Rhodopseudomonas palustris: one gene and its partner. Each later gene encodes a partner of the first gene's protein in a complex. Links are inferred from orthologs where the notes say so. Each region holds a gene or a part of one and is shown on either strand. Other genes may lie near its edges. The genes, in order: dnaN and SR870_RS07715.

Evidence for each region.
Region 2: the proteins of dnaN (region 1) and SR870_RS07715 are in contact, whole or in part, in a solved structure (PDB 1OK7), measured with the Escherichia coli proteins. The link is inferred for Rhodopseudomonas palustris from one-to-one orthologs.

What each region holds. Positions count from the first base shown.
Region 1 is NZ_CP140155.1:4,416,534-4,432,433, forward strand. The notes cover bases 4,907-7,795. They hold dnaN (DNA polymerase III subunit beta), read right to left. Parts: upstream 6,966-7,795; coding sequence 5,847-6,965; downstream 4,907-5,846. Other genes in these bases: recF (DNA replication/repair protein RecF), read right to left, coding at 4,907-5,240; SR870_RS20010 (endonuclease domain-containing protein), read right to left, coding at 5,327-5,698; dnaA (chromosomal replication initiator protein DnaA), read right to left, coding at 7,239-7,795. In the rest of the region: SR870_RS19995 (HWE histidine kinase domain-containing protein), read left to right, coding at 1-1,083; gyrB (DNA topoisomerase (ATP-hydrolyzing) subunit B), read right to left, coding at 1,432-3,873; more of recF, read right to left, coding at 4,101-4,906; more of dnaA, read right to left, coding at 7,796-8,657; rpsT (30S ribosomal protein S20), read right to left, coding at 9,981-10,247; SR870_RS20030 (hypothetical protein), read left to right, coding at 10,625-10,939; peptide-methionine (S)-S-oxide reductase MsrA, read left to right, coding at 11,104-11,760; SR870_RS20040 (polysaccharide biosynthesis/export family protein), read left to right, coding at 12,109-12,750; SR870_RS20045 (hypothetical protein), read right to left, coding at 12,777-13,193; SR870_RS20050 (HD-GYP domain-containing protein), read left to right, coding at 13,389-14,495; SR870_RS20055 (AMP-binding protein), read right to left, coding at 14,555-15,900. UniProt on the Escherichia coli protein: Confers DNA tethering and processivity to DNA polymerases and other proteins. Acts as a clamp, forming a ring around DNA (a reaction catalyzed by the clamp-loading complex) which diffuses in an ATP-independent manner freely and bidirectionally along dsDNA.
Region 2 is NZ_CP140155.1:1,711,141-1,715,795, forward strand. What follows is about bases 1-2,863. They hold SR870_RS07715 (DNA polymerase IV), read left to right. Parts: upstream 1-718; coding sequence 719-2,008; downstream 2,009-2,863. Other genes in these bases: SR870_RS07705 (response regulator), read right to left, coding at 1-273; SR870_RS07710 (DUF3572 domain-containing protein), read left to right, coding at 423-722; SR870_RS07720 (cell envelope integrity EipB family protein), read right to left, coding at 2,401-2,863. In the rest of the region: more of SR870_RS07720, read right to left, coding at 2,864-3,261; SR870_RS07725 (RidA family protein), read left to right, coding at 3,557-4,024; SR870_RS07730 (glycerophosphodiester phosphodiesterase), read left to right, coding at 4,041-4,655. UniProt on the Escherichia coli protein: Poorly processive, error-prone DNA polymerase involved in translesion repair and untargeted mutagenesis. Copies undamaged DNA at stalled replication forks, which arise in vivo from mismatched or misaligned primer ends.

The DNA of each region.
Region 1 (15,900 bases):
ATCCTGCTCGCCGGCTCGCCGCTGGATTTCGGCGTCGTGCACGGCACCGCGATCACCTTCACGGATATCAGCGAACGCGAACAGGCCGCCGTCGCCAAGGAATCCGAGCGGCTGGCGCGCGCGATCCTCGCCTCCGCCAACGAGGCGGTGATCGTCTGCGACCGCGCCGGCCGCGTCACCCATCTCAACGGCGCGGCGATCCGGATCTGCGCCGAGACGCCGGTCGGCAAAACTTTCTCCGAGGCGATCGATCTGACCTTCACCGAAGCGTCCGAACTGATGAGCGGGGCCGACATCGTCTCGATGGCGACCGCCGGCATGCCGGTGCAGGGACTGGAGGCCGCGGTGCGATCGCCGTCGGCCGCGATCACCGACGTGCTGATCAGCGCCGCGCCGCTGATGGTGTCCGGCGAGCGGACGCAGGGCTGCGTGGTCACGCTGATCAACCTGTCGCAGCGCAAGGCCGCCGAGCGCCACCAGGCGCTGCTGATGGGCGAGCTCGATCACCGCGTCAAGAACACGCTGGCGATGGTGATGGCGATCTGCACGCGCACCGCCGCCTATGAGCGCACCATCGAGGATTTTCAGAGAGCGTTTTCCGGCCGGATCCAGGCGCTGGCCGCGACCCACACGCTGCTGTCGAATGCGTCGTGGCAGAACCTGCAGGTCAAGGACGTGCTCGGCGCAGAACTGGCGCCGTTCGCGTCGCTGTCGAGCGGCCGGATCGCGACCGACGGGCTCGATATCGTGGTGGACGCCAAGACCGCGGTGTCGCTCGGCCTGGTGTTTCACGAACTCACCACCAATGCGGTGAAATACGGCGCGCTGTCGGTGCCGGGCGGCAAGATCGCGGTGCGCCGGACGGGTCTCGCGCAGGACGGCGCGCTGATGATCGAATGGGAGGAGTTCGACGGGCCACTGGTGACCAAGCCGGGATCGTCCGGCTTCGGTCAGACGCTGATCTCGCGCAGCCTCGGCAACGGCGCCGCCACGCTGGACTTTCGACCCGAAGGCATCGTCTGCAGAATGTCGATTCCGAGCTACGGCCACTTTCACAGCGCCGCCGGCGGCCCCGAGAGCTGACCCCGATCGAAGCTGACACCGATCGAATCGGAAACGGGCTCGAGATCGTCGTCTCGACGTGCAACCTCGACGCGAACCGGTGTCCGCCTCGCTGGTCTAGAGCGTTTCATCGATTGATGAAGCGATATGGACCTTGCCAGATGCACTGACTCCTCATCCTGAGGAGCCCGGCGAAGCCGGGCGTCTCGAAGGATGGGGCGACGCATGATGGCCGGCGGCGCATGGTTCGAGACGGCGCTTCGCGCCTCCTCACCATGAGGTTGTGCCTGTGGTCAGAGTCCCAGAACGCCAGCGCTGATTCCATCGGACGGAACGGCTCTAACGCCCGAGATCCGGTGCGCCGTCGCGCTACACGTCCACCGTCGCCTGCAGCGAGTTCTCCTGGATGAATTCGCGGCGGGGTTCGACGACGTCGCCCATCAGCTTGGTGAAGATGTCGTCGGCTTCGTCGACCTCGCGCACCCTCACCTGCAGCAGCGAGCGGGCGTTGGTGTCCAGCGTGGTTTCCCAGAGCTGGCTCGGGTTCATCTCGCCGAGGCCTTTGTAGCGCTGCAGCGCCACGCCCTTGCGGCCGGCGTCGGTCACCGCCTCGAACAGGCTGACCGGGCCGTGGATCGCGGTTTCCGCATCCTTGCGGCGCAGCACGCCGGGGCGCGGATAGACTTCCTGCAGCACCGCGGCGTATTCGTCGAGCTTGCGGGCGTCGGCGGAGCCGAGCAGCGCGTCGTCGATCATGGCGACGTCCTTGACGCCGCGCACGGTGCGCTCGAAATGGAAGCCTTCGCCCTCGGCGAAGCGCCCGATCCAGCCGCGCTCGACCTCGTCGGCCAGCGCGTCGAGCCGGCGGGCGATGTAGTCGGCGGCCGCGTTCGCCTTTTCGGTGTCCTTGCTGATCTCGGTGTTGAGCACGCCGGCGATCGCCGCCTGCTCGACCACCGAGCGATTGTAGCGGCCGTGCAGATTGTGCAGCGTCTGGCGGATGACGCGGGCGTCCTCGACCAGCGCCAGCAGATCCCGGCCGCCGCGGACTTCGCCGGAGGCGATCTTGAAGGCGCAATCGTCGAGCCCGGTCGCGATCAGATATTCCTCGAGCGCGCGCTCGTCCTTGAGATACTGCTCCGACTTGCCGCGCGTCACCTTGTAGAGCGGCGGCTGCGCGATGTAGAGGAAGCCGCCCTCGATCAGCGCCGGCATCTGCCGGAAGAAGAACGTCAAGAGCAGCGTACGGATGTGCGCGCCGTCGACGTCGGCGTCGGTCATCAGGATGATCTTGTGGTAGCGCAGCTTGGCGATGTCGAAATCGTCGCGGCCGATGCCGGTGCCGAGCGCGGTGATCAGCGTGCCGATCTGCTCGGAGCCGAGCATCTTGTCGAAGCGCGCGCGCTCGACGTTCAAGATCTTGCCCCGGAGGGGCAAGACGGCCTGGAATTCGCGGTTGCGGCCCTGCTTGGCGGATCCGCCGGCGGAGTCACCCTCGACGATGAACAGTTCGGACTTGGAAGGATCGCGCTCCTGGCAGTCGGCGAGCTTGCCGGGCAGCGAGGCGATATCCAGCGCGCCCTTGCGCCGCGTCAGCTCGCGCGCTTTTCGCGCGGCTTCGCGGGCGGCGGCGGCTTCGATCACCTTGCCGACGATCACCTTGGCTTCGGCGGGATGTTCCTCGAACCAGGCTGCGAGCGCTTCGTTCAGGACGTTCTCGACCACCGGCCGGACTTCCGAGGACACCAGCTTGTCCTTGGTCTGCGACGAGAATTTCGGGTCCGGCACCTTCACCGACAGCACCGCGGTGAGTCCCTCGCGGCAATCGTCGCCGGTCAGCGCGATCTTTTCCTTCTTGGCGTTACTATCCGCATAGCCGTTGACCTGGCGCGTCAGCGCGGCGCGGAAGCCGGCCAGATGCGTACCACCGTCGCGCTGCGGGATGTTGTTGGTGAAGCACAGCACGTTCTCGTGGTAGGTCTCGTTCCACCACAATGCGGCCTCGACGCCGATGCCGTTGAGGTCGGCGGCGAGCACGATCGGCGCCGGCACCATCGGCTTCTTGTTGCGGTCGAGATATTTGACGAATTCGGTGACGCCGCCCTCGTAGCGCATCTCCTCGCGCTTCTCGACCGGGTGGCGCATGTCCGACAGCACGATGTTGACGCCGGAATTCAGGAAGGCGAGTTCGCGTAAGCGATGCTCCAGCGTGGCGAAATCGTATTCGATGTGGGTGAAGGTTTCCGGCGATGCAAAAAACGTCACCTCGGTGCCGCGCCGGCCATTGGCGTCGCCGACCACGCTGAGCGGCGCCACCGCGTCGCCATGGGCGAATTCGATGATGTGCTCCTTGCCGCCCCGCCAGACGCGCAGGATCAGCTTGCTCGACAGCGCATTGACCACCGAGACGCCGACGCCGTGCAGACCGCCGGAGACCTTGTAGGAGTTCTGATCGAATTTTCCGCCGGCGTGGAGCTGGGTCATGATGACCTCGGCAGCCGAAATGCCTTCGCCCTTGTGGATGTCGACCGGAATGCCGCGGCCGTCGTCGCGCACCGTCACCGAGCCGTCGGCGTTGAGCACGACTTCGACCGCGGTGGCGTGGCCTGCCAGCGCCTCGTCGATGGCGTTGTCGACGACTTCGTACACCATGTGGTGCAGGCCGGACCCGTCGTCGGTGTCGCCGATATACATGCCCGGCCGCTTGCGCACGGCGTCGAGCCCCTTCAGCACCCGGATCGATTCCGCGCCGTATTCGACCGGAACGGAAGACGGGGTTTCGGCGATCGGCTGCCGGGCGGGTTCAGTCATGCAACAACCTTTGAAGGATGAAAATCGAATCGGCGGGCGACCGCGCGATGAGGCGTCATTTGTGCCATGAAAGACGGGTTGCGCCTAGCCCAAAGTGGCATGCAGCAAGTTATTGAAGAAATAGGATTTTTAGTGGGTTTGGCAAGCCCCGAAATGGCCGATTCGGAGACCCCTGACAGACCGCGCGCCCGGGCCGGTTCCGGCGCGTTCGACGCGATCGCTTCTGCTCAGTGCCGGGGTGAAATCCGGCCGGACTCGACGGTGAAAATCTCGGCGCCGGGGCCGATCTCGGCGAACGCCGCGGGGTCGGCGCCGGTCATCCAGACCTGCGCGCCGAGCCGGGCCAGTTCCTCGAACAGTGCGGCGCGCCGCGACGGGTCGAGATGCGCCACCACCTCGTCGAGCAGCAGCAGCGGCGTGATGCCGGTCATCTCCGAGACGAGCTGGGCATGGGCGAGCACCAGGCCGATCAGCAGCGCCTTCTGTTCGCCGGTGGAGGCGTCGCGCGCCGGCATCGCCTTCGGCGCGTACAGCACGTCGAGATCGGTGAGATGCGGGCCGTCGAGGGTGCGGCCGGCGGCGGCGTCGCGCGGGCGGCCCTCGCGCAGGATGGTGCGGTAGCGATCTTCCACCGCCGTGGCGGGCTCGGTCAGCAGCGCGCCCTCCATCCAGCCGTCGAGCATGATCTTCGCCGACGGGAACGCCGAGGCCGCGCCGCGGGCGTCGAGCATCGCGGCGAGGCGCATCGCGGTCTGGCCGCGCATCGCCGCGACCGCCACGGCGAGTTCGGCGGTTTCGCGCTCGATCGCATCGAGCCAGTGCGAATCCGCGTTGCGATAATCCTCGAGCAGCCGGTTGCGCGACCGCAGGCTGCGGTCGAGCGCCGAGACCCGGCCCGAATGCTGGCTGTCGATCGCCAGCACCAGGCGATCGAAGAACCGCCGCCGTTCCGAGGCCGCGCCCATGAACAGCCCGTCCATCGCCGGCGTCAGCCACACCATGCGTAAGTGATCGCCGAACGCGGTGGCGGAGCCGACCGGCTCGCGGTCGATCCGGCAGCGCCGTGCCGTGGGCGCGTCGGCGCGCGGCGGATCGATGCCGGTGCCGAGCGTGGCGAGCCCGAGCGCGCCCTCGACCTCGGCCGCCACCGCCCAGGAGCCGTCGCCCTCGTTGTCGGCGACGTCGTCGAGCGTCGCCCGCCGCAACCCGCGCCCCGGCGACAGAAACGAGATCGCCTCGAGGCAATTGGTCTTGCCGGCCCCGTTGGCGCCGACCAGCACCACCCGCTCCCCACGCGTCGTCAGCCCCGCCGCCCGATAATTGCGGAAGTGCGTCAACGTCAGCCGGGTGATGCGGGAGGCGGTCATGTGATTACAGCGAGAACAGCGCCGAGTGACCCTCTCCCCTTGTGGGAGAGGGTGGCGCCGAACGAAGTGAGGCGCCGGGTGAGGGGTTATTCGTCCGTTTCGGAAAGCTTCGCAAGGATATCTTCAAGCACCGCTGTGCGACGCTGCAGCACGTCGTTGTTCCAGTAGCGCAGCACGCGAAAGCCCGCAGCGCGGAGCGTGGCATCGCGAATCTGGTCGCGCGATTGCTCTGCATGCTGACTGCCGTCGATCTCGATCACCAGGCGCTGCTCGAAGCAGACGAAGTCGAGAATGTAGTTCTGGAACGGAACCTGCCGACGAAATTTCAGCTGGGCGAAACGGCGATCGCGCAGCAACTTCCACATCGCGGATTCCGCATCAGTGGGCGCGTGCCGCATCGTCTTGGCGAAGGCACGGAGTCTCGCTGGGGTTGGAACGTGACGCGGGCGCTGCGGCATGACCCCTCACCCGGCTTCGCTTCGCGAAGCCACCCTCTCCCACAAGGGGAGAGGGTATCAAACCCGCTTGCTCGGGTTTGGGTCAAGCCCGGCAATGACAAGTTGTGCTCAATCGACGAGGTTCGACGCGCGGCGCGATCCCGTGGCCCTACACCCGCATCGGCATCAGCACGTACAGCGCGTTCTTCTTGTCGCGGTCCTGGATCAGGGTCGGCGAGCCGGGGTCGGCGAGGCGCAGCACTGCGACTTCGCCTTCGATCTGGGCGGCGATGTCGAGCAGATAGCGTGAATTGAAGCCGATATCGAGCGGGTCGGAGGCGTATTCGACTTCGAGCTCTTCGGTGGCGCTGCCGGAATCCGGATTGGTCACCGAGAGCACCAGCCGTCCGGCGCTCAGGGCCAGCTTCACGGCGCGACCGCGCTCGGAGGAAATCGTCGAGACGCGATCCACCGCGGCCTCGAAGTCCTTCTTGTCGACCACCAGCTCCTTGTCGTTGTTCTGCGGAATCACGCGGCCGTAGTCCGGGAAGGTGCCGTCGATCAGTTTCGAGGTCAGCACCACATTGCCGATGGTGAAGCGGATCTTGCCGACCGACAGTTCGAGGCCGATCTCGGCGTCGTTGTCCTCGATCAGCCGCTGCACTTCGCCGACGGTCTTGCGCGGCACGATCACGCCCGGCATCCCGGCCGCGCCGGCGGGCTGCTCCAGATCGACCTGCGCCAGGCGATGGCCGTCGGTCGCGACCGCGCGCAGCCTGGCCTCCTTGGCCGAGCCCGCGGTGTGCAGATAGATGCCGTTGAGATAGTAGCGGGTCTCCTCGGTGGAGATCGCGAATTGGGTCCGGTCGATCAGCCGCTTGACGTCGGAAGCGGTGAGCGAGAACGCGTGCGACATCTCGCCGGCGGCCAGATCCGGGAAGTCGCTTTCCGGCAGGGTCTGCAGCGTGAAGCGCGAGCGCCCGGCGCGGATCGCCAGCACCGAGCGGTCACCGTCGCTTTCCAGCACGATCTGCGAGCCGTCCGGCAGTTTGCGCACGATGTCGTAGAACATGTGCGCCGGCACCGTGGTCGAGCCCGCCGTCGCGGTGTCCGCCGGCAGCGTCTCGGTGACTTCGAGGTCGAGGTCGGTCGCCTTCAATGCGAGCTGGGCGTTTTCGGCGCGCACCAGCACGTTGCCGAGAATCGGAATGGTGTTGCGGCGCTCGACCACGCGGTGGACGTGGCCCAGCGACTTCAACAATTGCGCGCGTTCGACCGTGACCTTCATTGCAAAACCCGCCTGATCCGCACCCGCATCGTGTGATGGAGTCGCCGGAGGTACTGGAGAAGCCGTGCGGCCTGAGACGGCGCCACGGCAATGGGGACCCTGCGGATGTCGCCCGAACCCGCGGGGGGTCGGCAGGGTGGCGTGGTTAGGCGGCGGACGCAAGGGTGCGTGGCCGGTACGGCTCCGAATTTCCCCGTGTTTCGGCCGGACGGCGCCCGCGACCGGGCGACGCGCCTGCCGTCGTGCCGGCGATCGCGCCGGCTATTGCCCCGGCTATTCCTGGAGCTGGCGCTTGAGCGATTCCACCTCGTCGGACAGCGTGGTGTCCTTGGACACCAGCCCTTCGATCTTGCGCACGGCGTGCAGCACTGTGGTGTGGTCGCGCCCGCCGAAACGGCGGCCGATCTCGGGCAGCGAGCGCAGCGTCAGCGTCTTGGCCAGATACATCGCCACCTGGCGCGGGCGCACCACATTGGCGGTGCGGCGCGACGACAGCAGGTCGGAGCGGCTGACATTGTACTGCCGCGCGACGATGCGCTGGATGTCCTCGATCTTGATCCGCTTCGGCTCCTGCGGCCGGATCAGATCGCGGACCTCGTGCTCGGCCATCTCCAGCGTCACCGGCTGGGCGTTGAGCTTGGAATGCGCCAGCAGGCGGTTGATCGCGCCCTCGAGGTCGCGGCCGTTATGGGTGATGGCGCGGGCGAGATATTCCAGCACCGGCGCCGGCACGTCGAAGCTCGCGTGATGCGCGCGGGCCGCGACCACGCGCGACTTCAGGATGCCGAGCCGCAGGTCTTCGCCGAGCGGCGCCATCTCGACGACGAGACCGCCGGCGAGCCGCGAGCGCACCCGCTCGTCGAGGCTTTCCAGATCGGACGGCGGACGATCGGCCGCCACCACGACCTGGCGGCCGGCGTCGATCAGCGCGTTCAGCGTGTGGCAGAATTCGGCCTGGGTGGTCTTGCCCTGCAGGAATTGCAGATCGTCGATCACCAGCACGTCGATGCCGCGCAGCGCTTCCTTGAAGGCGAGCGAGGTCTGCGTCTTCAGCGCGGCGACGAAGCCGTACATGAATTTCTCGGCGGTGAGATACAGCACCTTGCGCTCGTTGCCCGAATTGCCCGACCAGGTCACCGCCTGCAGCAGATGCGTCTTGCCGAGGCCGACGCCGGAATGAATGTAGAGCGGGTTGAACATCACCGGATCGCCGCGGCGGCCTTCCGCTACCTGCCTCGCGGCGGCATGCGCCAGCGTGTTGGAGCGGCCGACCACGAAGCTCGCGAAGGTCAGCCGCGGATCGAGCGGCGAGCCGCCGAGCGCGTCGTGATTGGAAGAGGCGGGCACGGTCGCATGGCTGCGCATCTCGGTTGCCGGACGATGCTCGTCGCGGCGCTGCTCGACCGGCGCCGGCGCTTCCTTCGCCACCGCGGCGCGCATCGGCGAGCGCACTGTGAGATCGATGCGGCAGACCTCCGGCAGTTCCGCCTGCCAGCAGGTCAGCACCTTGTCGGAATAGTGGGTCTGGATCCAGCTCTTCAGAAACCGCGTCGGCACCGACAGATGCACGCTCTCCGGCTGAACGGCTTCGAGGTCCATGCGCGCGAACCAGCTCGAATACACGTCCTCGCCGACGCTCGAGCGCAGACGGCCTTTTACGCGAGACCAGCGATCATGTTCCATGTTCGACATTTCAGCAGCTTTTCAGATGGAGTGATGTTCAACGCAGCGGGCGAAACCATGACGGCTCGCGCCGCGCCGCGGCGTCGCGAAGCAAACTCCGGACACGGCTCCGCCGTTCGGCAACGCGCCGACGTCAGCCCAGGGTCCGATGAATGAGTTGCTTCAGGTCAGCGCGGACTCGACGGATGCACCGGAGTTCGAGCGCAGCAGCGACTGGTGATGGTGGTGGATGTCTTGAAATAATCTCGAGCCGAAACCTCGGCAGTGCGGAATGAAACGCTGAATTCGTCGCTCATGAAACCTCCCCCTCCTGACGCGCTTGCACGCGGCAAGATGTCGTCAAATCCCGTGTCACGTCCAAGTCCGATCCAAGTCCAGTTCAAGTCCGACACCGCTGCGCCGTTTTCATGACGACCGATTGTCGCTGGCCCCGCCGTCGCCCGCCGGAACGTTTGCATGCAAACGTTCCTCACGAATTCAGACACGGCTTCGCCGCTCTCATATCGCTATGAGTGACAATCTCTCTGTCATTTGAAAAACGCCACCAACACGCACACCGCCGCCGATCTGCATGCCCGCCCCTGGTTCTCAAACCGCGCTGATCTGAAGAACCGTGGGCGTCGCGGGCGATCTAAGAAATACACGACCTCCCTTTTCCCGCAACGAATATGATTCGTTCGGAGCGGCGCGAAACGCGGCGCGGGGTGCGCACGATTAGGCAGGGGTGCATCGCGGCGAAGGCAAGATTTTGAATCTGTGCACAGATTCGTCGAGTGAACAGCGCGTGACAAATCCATCGCACGCCTAAAAGTTTTTCATGAATCCTTTACCTTTGACGGTCGCGCGACAGCGGATTCAAAGCGCTCGCTTTCGCTTTGTCGATAAGTGTCTCGCTGGCCGGGTTTTTTCGTGAGCGTTCCGACAGGGTAACCCACGCATTGTTGTTACTGCGTAGAGTCCCGGGGCGCGACGACGCGATCGTCGTCACACAACGAGTTCCGGTTGTGCCCCAGCACTTTTTGAACGTCGTCCAGACAGCCTGACACTGTGCACGATGAGCTGAACAGCATCGCCGCGATCGAACGTCGGCGACGCCTGCGCTGCGTTGATCATGATGCGGGATCGCGATCGCCGCTCGTCGCGTCGTTCGACGCAAGGCGCGTCGGCCGAAGCAGATCTGCCGGAGGAATTGGCGACGGTGTCGGTCGTGTCGATGGCAATGCATTGCGCGCATCGCGGACCGCGCATCTTACGCGAGAGGATTCGATCGGCCGCGCGCAAAAAAAAATGCCCGGCTCAGCCGGGCATCTGATTCTCTTCTGAACTTGAGAATTACTTCCCGAGCTGGGCGATCCGGTGCGCGAGGCGCGACACTTTTCGGCTCGCTGCGTTCTTGTGAACGATGTTGCGCTGGGCGGCGCGCATCAGCGCCGGCTCGGCGTTCGCCATCGCCTTCAGCGCTGCGTCGCGGTCGCCGCTGGCGATCGCTTCTTCGACGGTCCGGACCGAACCGCGCATCTGGGTGCGGCGCGACTTGTTGACCGCGGTGCGCCGGGCAATCTTGCGAGTCGCTTTCTTCGCGGAAGACGTATTGGCCATGTTCTCTCAAATCCTGCAGCGGCCTCCGCTGCGGAGGGCCGGGCTGATGACGGAGCCGCCGATGATCGGAGCCTCGCCGTGTGTTCCGGATGTTCTGAAGCTTGTTCCTGGAGCCGACGGGCCGAAAACGCGACGCCGCATCAAAGAACAGCGGCGGCAGGGAGACCCCACCGCCAATCCGCGCCTTATAAAGCCACAGCTTTCCAGCGTCAACGGTTGCGGCGGCCCAATGTGGTTCGGGCCGCGGGGGTGAGTTGCCGGCCTCAACGCCCAGCCGGGCGCTCGGCGGGCAGGGATAAGTCGCTGGCGAGGTTGTGTTTTGTGCGCCGGCCCGGTAGATGCGGCCGAGGGGGCGGTCAATTCCATCGGGGTGGACGATGATCCGCGGGTTCTTTCGACTGATCGGCTTGCTGCTGCTGACCGGAGGATTCATCTTCCTGGTCTATGACGGCGCGCGTTCGGTCGCCGACAGCTCCCTGCAATGGACCCCGCTCGGGGAATTCTGGAACGACGTCCACCAGTCCAGCCAGCAGGCGTTCCGGGTCTGGGTCGAGCAGGCCACGCCCTGGCTCTGGACCCATGTCGTCAAGCTGCTGCTGGCGCAGCCGACTTTCGCGGTGCTCGGCGTCGCCGGCCTGTTGCTGCTGCTGCTGTTCCGGCCGCGCAAGCCGCTGATCGGCTACGCCCGCTGACGATCGGTGCGTCTCGGCGTAACGACCCTGTCGGTCGACGCGTAAGTACCTATATCCAGACTTCAGTCGAGAGCCGGTGGCGACAGCGTTCGGTTGCCCGCCAGCATCATCCAGCACAGGGCGCCCGGGCGAGCTTGACCGCCGCGGCGCGCCGGGAGGTGTCCATGTTCTTCACGCGTAAAACCACCGCGATGCCGAGCGCCAGCGAAGCGCTGCCGGGCCGCGCCACGCCGATTCCGACTGCGCGCAGCCATTTCGTCAACGGCCATCGCATCCAGCCGCCTTATCCCGAGGGGCTGCAGCGGGCGGTGTTCGGGCTCGGCTGTTTCTGGGGCGCGGAGCGCAAGTTCTGGGAGCTCGGCGACGGCGTCTATTCCACCGCGGTTGGCTATGCCGGCGGCTACACGCCGAACCCGACCTATGAGGAAGTCTGCTCCGGCCGCACCGGCCACACCGAAGCGGTGCTGGTGGTGTTCGATCCGACGAAGATCTCCTACGAAGCGCTGCTGAAGACGTTCTGGGAAAGCCACGACCCGACCCAGGGCATGCGCCAGGGCAACGATGTCGGCTCGCAATATCGCTCCGCGATCTACACCTTCGGCGAGGCGCAGGCGCGCGCGGTCGACGCGTCGCGCGAGGCCTATCAGCAGGCGCTCGGCGCCAAGCGCTTCGGGTCGATCACCACCGAGATCGCGCCGGCCGGCGAGTTCTATTTCGCCGAAGACTACCACCAGCAATATCTCGCCAAGAATCCCGGCGGCTATTGCGGTCTCGGCGGCACCGGCGTGTCCTGCCCGATCGGCGTCGGCGTCAACGCCTGATCCGCCTGCGATCCGGCACGGCGAAACCTCTCCCGCTTGCGGGCAGGGCTATCGCAGATGGATCGGATGTCAGCCACGACCCCGCCGCGAGTCGTCCCCGCGCAGGCGGGGACCCATAACCCCTGGCTTATCAAGCAAAAGAAAGCCTCTGCAGCGGCTTCAATCGAGACGCTGCGGCGTATGGGTCCCCGCCTGCGCGGGGACGACATGCGGATAGGCAAGGCCCAGATCGCTATCATCGACACCTCGCGTGGCGAAGCCGGGCGAAGCGCGCCTCGCGGAACTACGCACCGCCAACAATTTGTTAACCCTAACGGGGCATAAACGGAGCCATCTCGTGGAGAGGGAATGGCTCCAGTGCGTTTGGACCACGCGTTTCGATTGTCGATGATTGCCGTGATGGCAGCGCTTGCGCTCGGCGGCTGCATGCGGCGGTCGGGCCCGGTCGCGATCCAGCCGTCCAACGCCCTCGACAGCATGGCCTATGGTGGCCGGGCCGCCTATGCGCCAGCGCCGATGCCCGGCCCGCATTCGGAATATCGCCTCGATGCCGGCGACCGGCTGCGCATCGTGGTCTACGGCCAGGAAGGTCTCACCAACACCTACGCGATCGACGCCTCCGGCGCGATCACCATGCCGCTGATCGGCAGCGTCCCCGCGCGCGGCCGCACCCCCGCCGGTCTGGCCGCCGCGATCTCCGCGCGGCTGCGCAACGGCTTCATCCGCGAGCCGTCGGTGGCGGTCGAAATCGATCAGTATCGGCCGTTCTACATTCTCGGCGAGGTGCTGGCGCCCGGCCAATATCCCTATGTGCCGGGCATGACGGTGGAGAGCGCGGTCGCGATTGCCGGCGGCTTCTCGCCGCGCGCCCGCCGTGACAGCGTGACGCTGACGCACCCCGATGGCGGCGCGATGGTCCGTGCGGTGGTCCCGCTCGGTACCCCGCTGACGCCGGGCGACACCGTGATGGTCAGTGAACGCTGGTTCTGAGGCGAAGCGACGCGGTCGGTCGGCGGCTAATCCCACATCCAGTTGCGGCCCCAGTCGCCCTTCCAGCCGGCGAGCCGGCCGTGGCGGAACTGCAGATACAGCCGGTCGCGGCGGTTGAAGAAGCCGCTGCCGCCGCCGGTGCGGATCGCCAGAAAGATTTCGTCGCCGGGCCGGCCGCTGACGTAGTTCAGCGGCATGCCGAGCGCGCGTTCCGCCTGCAGCGCGTCCATCCCGAACGCCAGCGGCGTGGTGTTGGACAGCGTCGCGATGAACGGCGGCGCGACGATGACCGGCGCCGGTTGCTGCGCCGAGGCCGGCAGCGCGAGTGACGAGGCCGCGATCAGCGAAGCGACCATCGCCATCGCAGGCCGCGCGGTTCGCGCGCGGCGCAGCGGTTGCGGCCTGTCGTCGCGGTCGATCAGGGTCGGCGAGGTCTGTGGCATCGTCGTCCTTTCGGATCCTCGGATCATAGCATCGGCTTGTTCGGAAGCCGAGTACGCAGCAGCTCGAACCCTTACAATACCAATCAAATCCGCGCGGAAAAAACATCGATCGTTAAGAACGCCCATTAAGCAGTGGGAACCAATTTCTCGGGTAGGGATGGGCGCAGGCGTAGGTCATATCCAATCCGGTGATCCATGAATTCAGTAGCCCGACAATCGGCGCCCCAGATCGAGCCGCGACGGCGGCTGCTGCTGGCGTCCGATCGCCGCGATCAAAGCGCGGATCTCGCACGCATCCTCGCCGGCGTCGCCGAGGTCGAGGTCGTCTCGACCGCCGAGCTGCCGCAAGCCCCGTCGCGCGACCTGTCCGGGATCGTCGTCGATATCAATCTGCGCTCCGCCGAGAGCGTGCAGCGCATCAAGCAAAGGCTGCTCGGCCGCGACTACCAGCCCTTTCCCCGGCTGTTCGTGCTGGCCGATGAGCTGCATCACGGCTCGATGCAGGCCTGGGCGCTGGGCGCCACCGACACCATCGCCCGCCCGTTCGATTCGCGCGATCTGCTGGCGCGGATCCGCGCGGCGTTTCCGGATGCGTCGGAGATCACCGCCGACGCCCGCGCCGAGGCGATGAGCCAGGGCATCGCCGCGGCGCACGGCGTGCTGGTCAGGATTTTCGAGCGGCTGCCGGCCGGCAAACCGCTCTCCTATCAGGACGTGCTTCAGGCCGAGGGGTCGATCCTCAAGGCGATCCGGCGCACCTCGCTGCGCGAATGGCTCGCCGCGGTCGGCCGCCACCACAATGAGAGCTATCGGCTGGCGCTGTTCGCGACCGGCTATGCGGTCGCCTTCGCCCAGCACCTCGGCATGCGCGAGGAGGACCAGCGCCGCCTGACCCGCGCGGCGCTGCTGTTCGACGTCGGCAAGGCGTTCGTCGAGGTCGGCCTGCTCGACAATGTCGACGCCCTGCAGGGCGAGCGCATGCGCAAATTCCGCGAGCATCCGCGGCTCGGTTACGATGCGCTGGCCGCCGAAGGCAGCTTCCCGCGCGAGACCCTCGACGTCGTGCTGCATCACCACGAACTGCTCGACGGCTCCGGCTATCCCGACGCGCTGCACGGCGACCAGATCAGCGACATCGTCCGCATCACCACGATCGTCGATATTTTCACGTCGCTGGTGGCGCAGCGCAAGAACCATATCCCGTTGATGCCGCTGCAGGCGTTCTGCCGGATGGAACAGATGGACGGCAAGATCGACCAGCGCCTGCTGCAGGCGTTCCGCCCGGTCGCGCTCGGCGGTTAGTAGCCCCGTCATTCCGGGGCGCGCGTTGCGCGTGCCCCGGAATGACGAGAAGGACGCGATCACTCCACTAGCAGCTTGCGCAATTCCGCCTTCGCCACCTTCTCCAGCGTCGAGCGCGGCATGTCGTCGACGAGGCGGACTTCGCGCGGACGCTTGAAGTCGGCGAGCGAGCGGCTGCACGCCGCCAGGATCTGATCGGCGAGGTCGGGTGCAGCCTTGTCGACGCCGGCCGCCGGGATCACGAACACCACCGGCACCTCGTCGAGCATCGGGTGCTTCTTCGCCACCACCGCGGCCTCGCGCACGCCCGGCACGGTGATCACCACCTGCTCGATCTCGGACGCCGCGACGTTCTCGCCGCCGACCTTGAGCATGTCCTTGGCGCGGTCGCCGAACCGGATCGCGCCGTGCTCCAGCAGCGTGACGCGGTCGCCGGTGATGAAGTAACCGTGCTCGTCGAAGCTGTCGCTGGTGGCCTGCGCGTTGTGGAGATATTCGGCGAACAGTGACAGTCCGGGCACGCCCTTGATCAGCAGGTTGCCGGTGTCGCCGACTTGGGTCGGCGTGCCGTCGTCGCCGACGATGCGAAGGCTGTATTCCGGCGCGGCGCGGCCGATCGACATCGGCGTGTTGGGCTGGTCGGCCTCGGCGATGATGCCGTGGGTGATGGTCTCGGTCATGCCCCACCAGCCGATGATCTTGATGCCGAATCCGGCGAAGACCGGCGGCTCGGCGACCGCGGTGCCCCAGAGACGGAACGAGTGATCCTTCGGCGTCTCCTGATCCATCAGCGCCTTCAGGCAGAACGCGATGTTGGAGTTCCAGGTGCAGCCGTGCTCCAGCGCGACGCTCCAGAACCGGCTCGACGAGAACCGCGGCTGCACCACGCAGGTGCCGCCGACCCACAGGCTCGCCAGCATCGAATAGGCCAGCGCGTTGGTGTGGAACAGCGGCAAATAAGCGAGGTGGACGTCGTCGGCGCGCAGCGTCTGGTGGGCGGCGTTGATCTTGGCGCCCCACAGCGCGTTGGCGTGGGTCCACAGCACCGCCTTCGGCCGCGACGTGGTGCCCGAAGTGTACTGCACGCTGCACGGTGCGAACGGATCGGTCGGCCGCCGCGGACGGTCAGCGCTGTCGCCGAACAGACTTTCGAACGTGTCGGCGTTGGAGACCTTCTGCGCCGGCAGCGGCGAGCCGGGATCGTGTGAGATCACCGCGATCCAGCGCAGCTTCTTGCAGTTCGCCGCGACCAGTTCGGCATAGGCGGGCTGGGTGATCGCGGCGACCGCGTTGCAATGATCGGCGAAGTAATCGATCTCGGCCGCGGCCGAGCGGGTGTTGGTGGTCACCGCCAGCGCGCCGAGCTCGACGCAGGCGAACCAGGCGAGCAGGAATTCGGCGCAAT
Region 2 (4,655 bases), 2.7 Mb from region 1 along the record:
CTCGTCGCCCTTCATCGCGAACGCCGTGACCGCGACCACCGGAATGTGCCGCAGTTCAGGATCGTCCTTGATCCAGCGGGTAACGTCGAGACCAGACACCTGTGGAAGCTGGATGTCCATCAGGATCAGATCGGGGTGCAGCTTGCGAACGAGGGCGAGCGCTTCATGGCCGTTGCTCGTTCCCGACGTCTGGTAACCATGGGCTTCCAGTAGATCGCGAAAGAGCTTCATATTGAGCTCGTTGTCCTCGACGATCAGGACGGTTTTGGCCATCCCGCCCTCCAATCCTGATTCGAGAATGCCCGCGCCTGCGGCGAGCGGCGCCGTTCGAAAAGTCGCAAGACACGCGACTCGACCATGCAAGACTCGGGCATGATTGAATAAAATAGAGACGAGAAGTTACGGAAAGGCAAACATCACCGATGCCAAAGCGTGTTCACAATGTGAGACAAGTTTCTGAAATCGTGGCGATTCAGGCGCTGTCCTTCATCGCCTCCGACCCCGAGCGGCTGGGCCTGTTCCTCGCCGAGACCGGGATCGGCCCCGAAACGCTGCGGCAGTCGGCCGCCGACCCGCAGTTCCTGATCAGCGTGCTGAATTTCATCATGCGCGACGATGCGACCGTGAAGGCGTTCGCGGCTTCGGTCGACCTCGATCCGACCAATGTCGCGGCCGCGCTGCAGGTGCTGGAAGACAAGCCCTGGGAGAGCGATACGCCGTGACTTCGGCCTCGCCGCCCGGCCCGCTGTGCTTCTGCCGCGACTGCCTCGCCGACAACGAGGCGGGCGCGCGGCGCTGCGGCGCGTGCGGTTCCCCGCGGCTGGCCCGGCATCGTGCGCTGCCGGCGCTCACCCTCGCCCATATCGACTGCGATGCGTTCTACGCGACCGTCGAGAAGCGCGACAATCCGGAGCTCGCCGACCGCCCGGTGATCATCGGCGGCGGCAGGCGCGGCGTGGTCTCGGCCGCCTGCTACATCGCGCGGACCTTCGGCGTGCGCTCGGCGATGCCGATGTTCAAGGCGCTGGCGCTGTGCCCCTCGGCGGCCGTGGTGCGGCCGGACATGGCGAAATACGTCCGCGTCGGCCGCGAGGTCCGCCAGGCGATGCTGCAACTCACGCCGCTGGTCGAGCCGCTGTCGATCGACGAGGCGTTCCTCGATCTGTCCGGCACCGAGCGGATGCACGGCACGATCGCCGCCAAGGTGCTGGCGCGATTCGCTCGCGACATCGAGCGCGACATCGGCATCACCGTCTCGGTCGGGCTGTCGTGCAACAAGTTCCTCGCCAAGATCGCCTCCGATCTCGACAAGCCGCGCGGCTTTGCGACGCTCGATCAGGACGACGCCCGGGAGATGCTGGCGCCACGGCCGGTCGGCTTCATCTTCGGCGTCGGTCCGGCGACCGCGGCGCGGGTCGCGCAGCGCGGCTTTCGCACCATCGGCGATCTGCAGAAGGCTGACGAGATCGAGCTGATGCGGCAGTTCGGCGACGAAGGCCGGCGGTTGTGGCGGCTGGCGCGCGGCATCGACGATCGCCGCGTGGTGCCGGATCGCGGCGCCAAGTCGATCTCCAACGAGACCACCTTCGAGACCGACATCCGCGATTTCGAAACGCTGGAACGCATTCTGTGGCGATTGTCCGAGAAGGTGTCGTCGCGCCTGAAGGGCGCGGCGCTGGCCGGCTCGACGATCACGCTGAAGCTGAAAACCGGCGACTTCCGCCAGCGCACCCGCTCGCAGACGATTCATGCGCCGACCCAGCTCGCGGGCCGCATCTTTGCAATTTCACGCGACATGCTCACGAAGGAAATCGACGGCACCGCGTTCCGCCTGATCGGCACCGGCGTCAGCGCGCTGGCGCCGGGCTCCACAGCCGGCGACACCGACATGATCGATCGCCGCTCCGCCCATGCAGAGCGCGCCATCGACGATCTCCGCAAGAAATTCGGCAACGCCGCGGTGATCAAAGGGCTGGCTTACGACGGGCCGGACAAGCCGCGGGGATGACTCACTTTCGTCTTCAGAGCGCTTCATCGATTGATTGAAGCAATCCGGCCTTTCCAGAGGCACTGAGTCCTCATCCTGAGGAGCCCGGCGAAGCCGGGCGTCTCGAAGGATGGGGCAACGCAGTGCCGGTGGCGCATGGTTCGAGACGGCGCTGCGCGCCTCCTCACCATGAGGAGGTACTTGTGGCTACGCATCATCAATCCTTATTCCACCTCGAGCAGAACGGCTCTAGCGCCGAGACATCAACAAACACCGTCATGCCCGGGCTCGTCCCGGGCATCCACGTGTTTGTTACGTGGACAGGCCCAAGACGTGGATGGCCGGGACAAGCCCGGCCATGACGAACTAATTGAGGTTTCCGGTCGGGCGTGCGCGTGTGCGACGCCAGCCGGCTACTTGCACGGCTTGTTGGTCTTGACGTCGAACTTGCCCATCGCGCCGGCGAGCACGAAATCGTTGTAGTCGAGCACCAGCGACCGCGACACGCCGTTTTCATACAATTCGAACGACATCGCATAGACCGGGGTCTGCTCGCCGGAATTGGATTTCGCCGCGTGATCGTAGTAGCTCACCGTCACCGGCCAGCGCTTCAGCGACTTCATCGCGTCGTCGGAGGTCGACGGATCGGGTGCGGACGCCGCGCGGTCGCCTTGGATCGGCTGCCCGATCACGGTCAGCGTGTTGTAGACCTTCTCGCCATTGTCGGAGCCGTCATAGACCTGCAGTTCCAGCAGCGTCTTGCCTTCGCGGGCGGCCGCGATGATGCGTTCGATCTGCTCGGTCGGAAACACCGTCTTGCCGTCGAGCGTGAAGGTCTTCTGCACCGGCTGCTTCAGCTTCACCGTGATGGTGTCGCCGGTCCGCTCCGCGATGCCGTCGACGTCGGTCGGATCGGCATCGTTCATCTTGGTGTCGATCTTGAATCGATAGCTTTTGCCGGCGGCGTCTTCCCAGCTCGACGAGCGCAGGTCGCTCAGCGTGTTCTTGCCCTCGCCGCTCTCGATCTCGGAAACTTGACGAAAGTCCGAGGTGTAGCCCTCGCAGGAATTGCCGGAGAAATTGTACAGGATGCGGCCGCGCACAGTGCTGACCGAGGCGTTGTTGCGCGTCTTCAGCAGGCTGAGATCGTACAGCGCCTGATGCGGCAGGAACGAAACGTTCGGAGCGGCGATGGCGGGCGCGCCGGACAGCGCCGCGGCGCCGAACATCGTCGTCGCCAGCACGCTCAGGCGAAGGCTCGTCGATCGTGACATGCGGGTGGATCTCCTTGAAGACATTCAATCGAGGATAGTAAGCGGCCGGTCGCGCCGCAACGCCACCGTCCGATGGAACACCCGATTGCGGTGAATTCACGAGCAATTCGATCAAACTTGCATGAAGGCCGCGGCACCGGCGGCCGATCGTTGCGCCCGCTGCGCTGTTCACACCCCTGCGCCCGGCTTGCTTGCCAGACCCGGCGCAATCGGCCAAACAGGTCCCCGCCCGGACGCATGGCCGGGCGGGGACGCGACGACCAGACCATGTGACCAGAAAGAAATGGGGACCGCTATGAGCGGAGTTATCGAACAGAAACTGACCGCGCAGGGCATCGTCCTGCCCGAACCCGCGAGCCCGGTCGCGAATTACGTCGGCTTCGTCCGCACCGGCAATCTGCTGGTGGTGTCCGGCCAGCTCTGCTTCGACGGCGACGGCAAGCTGATCGCCAAGGGCAAGCTCGGCGCCGGCGTCAGCATCGAAGACGGCAACGCCGCCGCGCGCGGCTGCGCGATCAATCTCTTGGCGCAGCTCAAGGCCGCGCTCGGCGATCTCGACAAGGTGGTGCGCGTGGTGCGGCTCGGCGGCTTCATCAATTCGACGCCGGATTTCACCGACGGCCCGAAGGTGATGAACGGCGCCTCCGACCTGATGGTCGCCGCGTTCGGCGACAAGGGCCGCCATGCCCGCACCACGATCGGCGTCGCCTCGCTGCCGGCGGACGCCGCGGTCGAGGTCGAGGGACTGTTCGAAGTCGCCTGATCCGGAACCCGATGCGATGCGCGCTCCCGACTGGCTGACGGCTCGTCCAATCGCGCATCGCGGACTGCACGACCGCGCCCGCGGCGTGGTCGAGAACATGCCGGCGGCGATCAGCGCCGCGGTCGCCGGCAATTTCGCCATCGAGGTCGACATCCAGCTCACCGTCGACGGCGAGGCGATGGTGCACCACGACGACACCCTCGGCCGACTCAACGACGGCAGCGCCGCCCTGCTCGACCTGACCGCCGCCGCGCTGAAGCAGGTCCGCTTCCACGACACCGCCGAGCGGATGATGGCGCTGGGCGACCTGCTCGACCTGGTGGGCGGCCGGGTGCCGCTCCTGATCGAGCTGAAGAGCCATTTCGACGGCGATCGCAAGCTTGCCACACGTTTGACGCAAGCGCTCGCGGCCTATCGCGGCCCGGTCGCGGCGATGTCGTTCGACCCCGACCAGGTGCTGGCGCTGCGCCAGCTCGCGCCCGAACTGACGCGCGGCATCACCGCCGAGCGGCGCTACGACGACGCCTATTGGGAGAAGCTGCCAAAGGCCCAGCGCACCCCGATGGTCGCGCTGCGCCACGGCCTGCGCACCCGGCCGCATTTCGTGGCTTACCGCGTCGACGATCTGCCT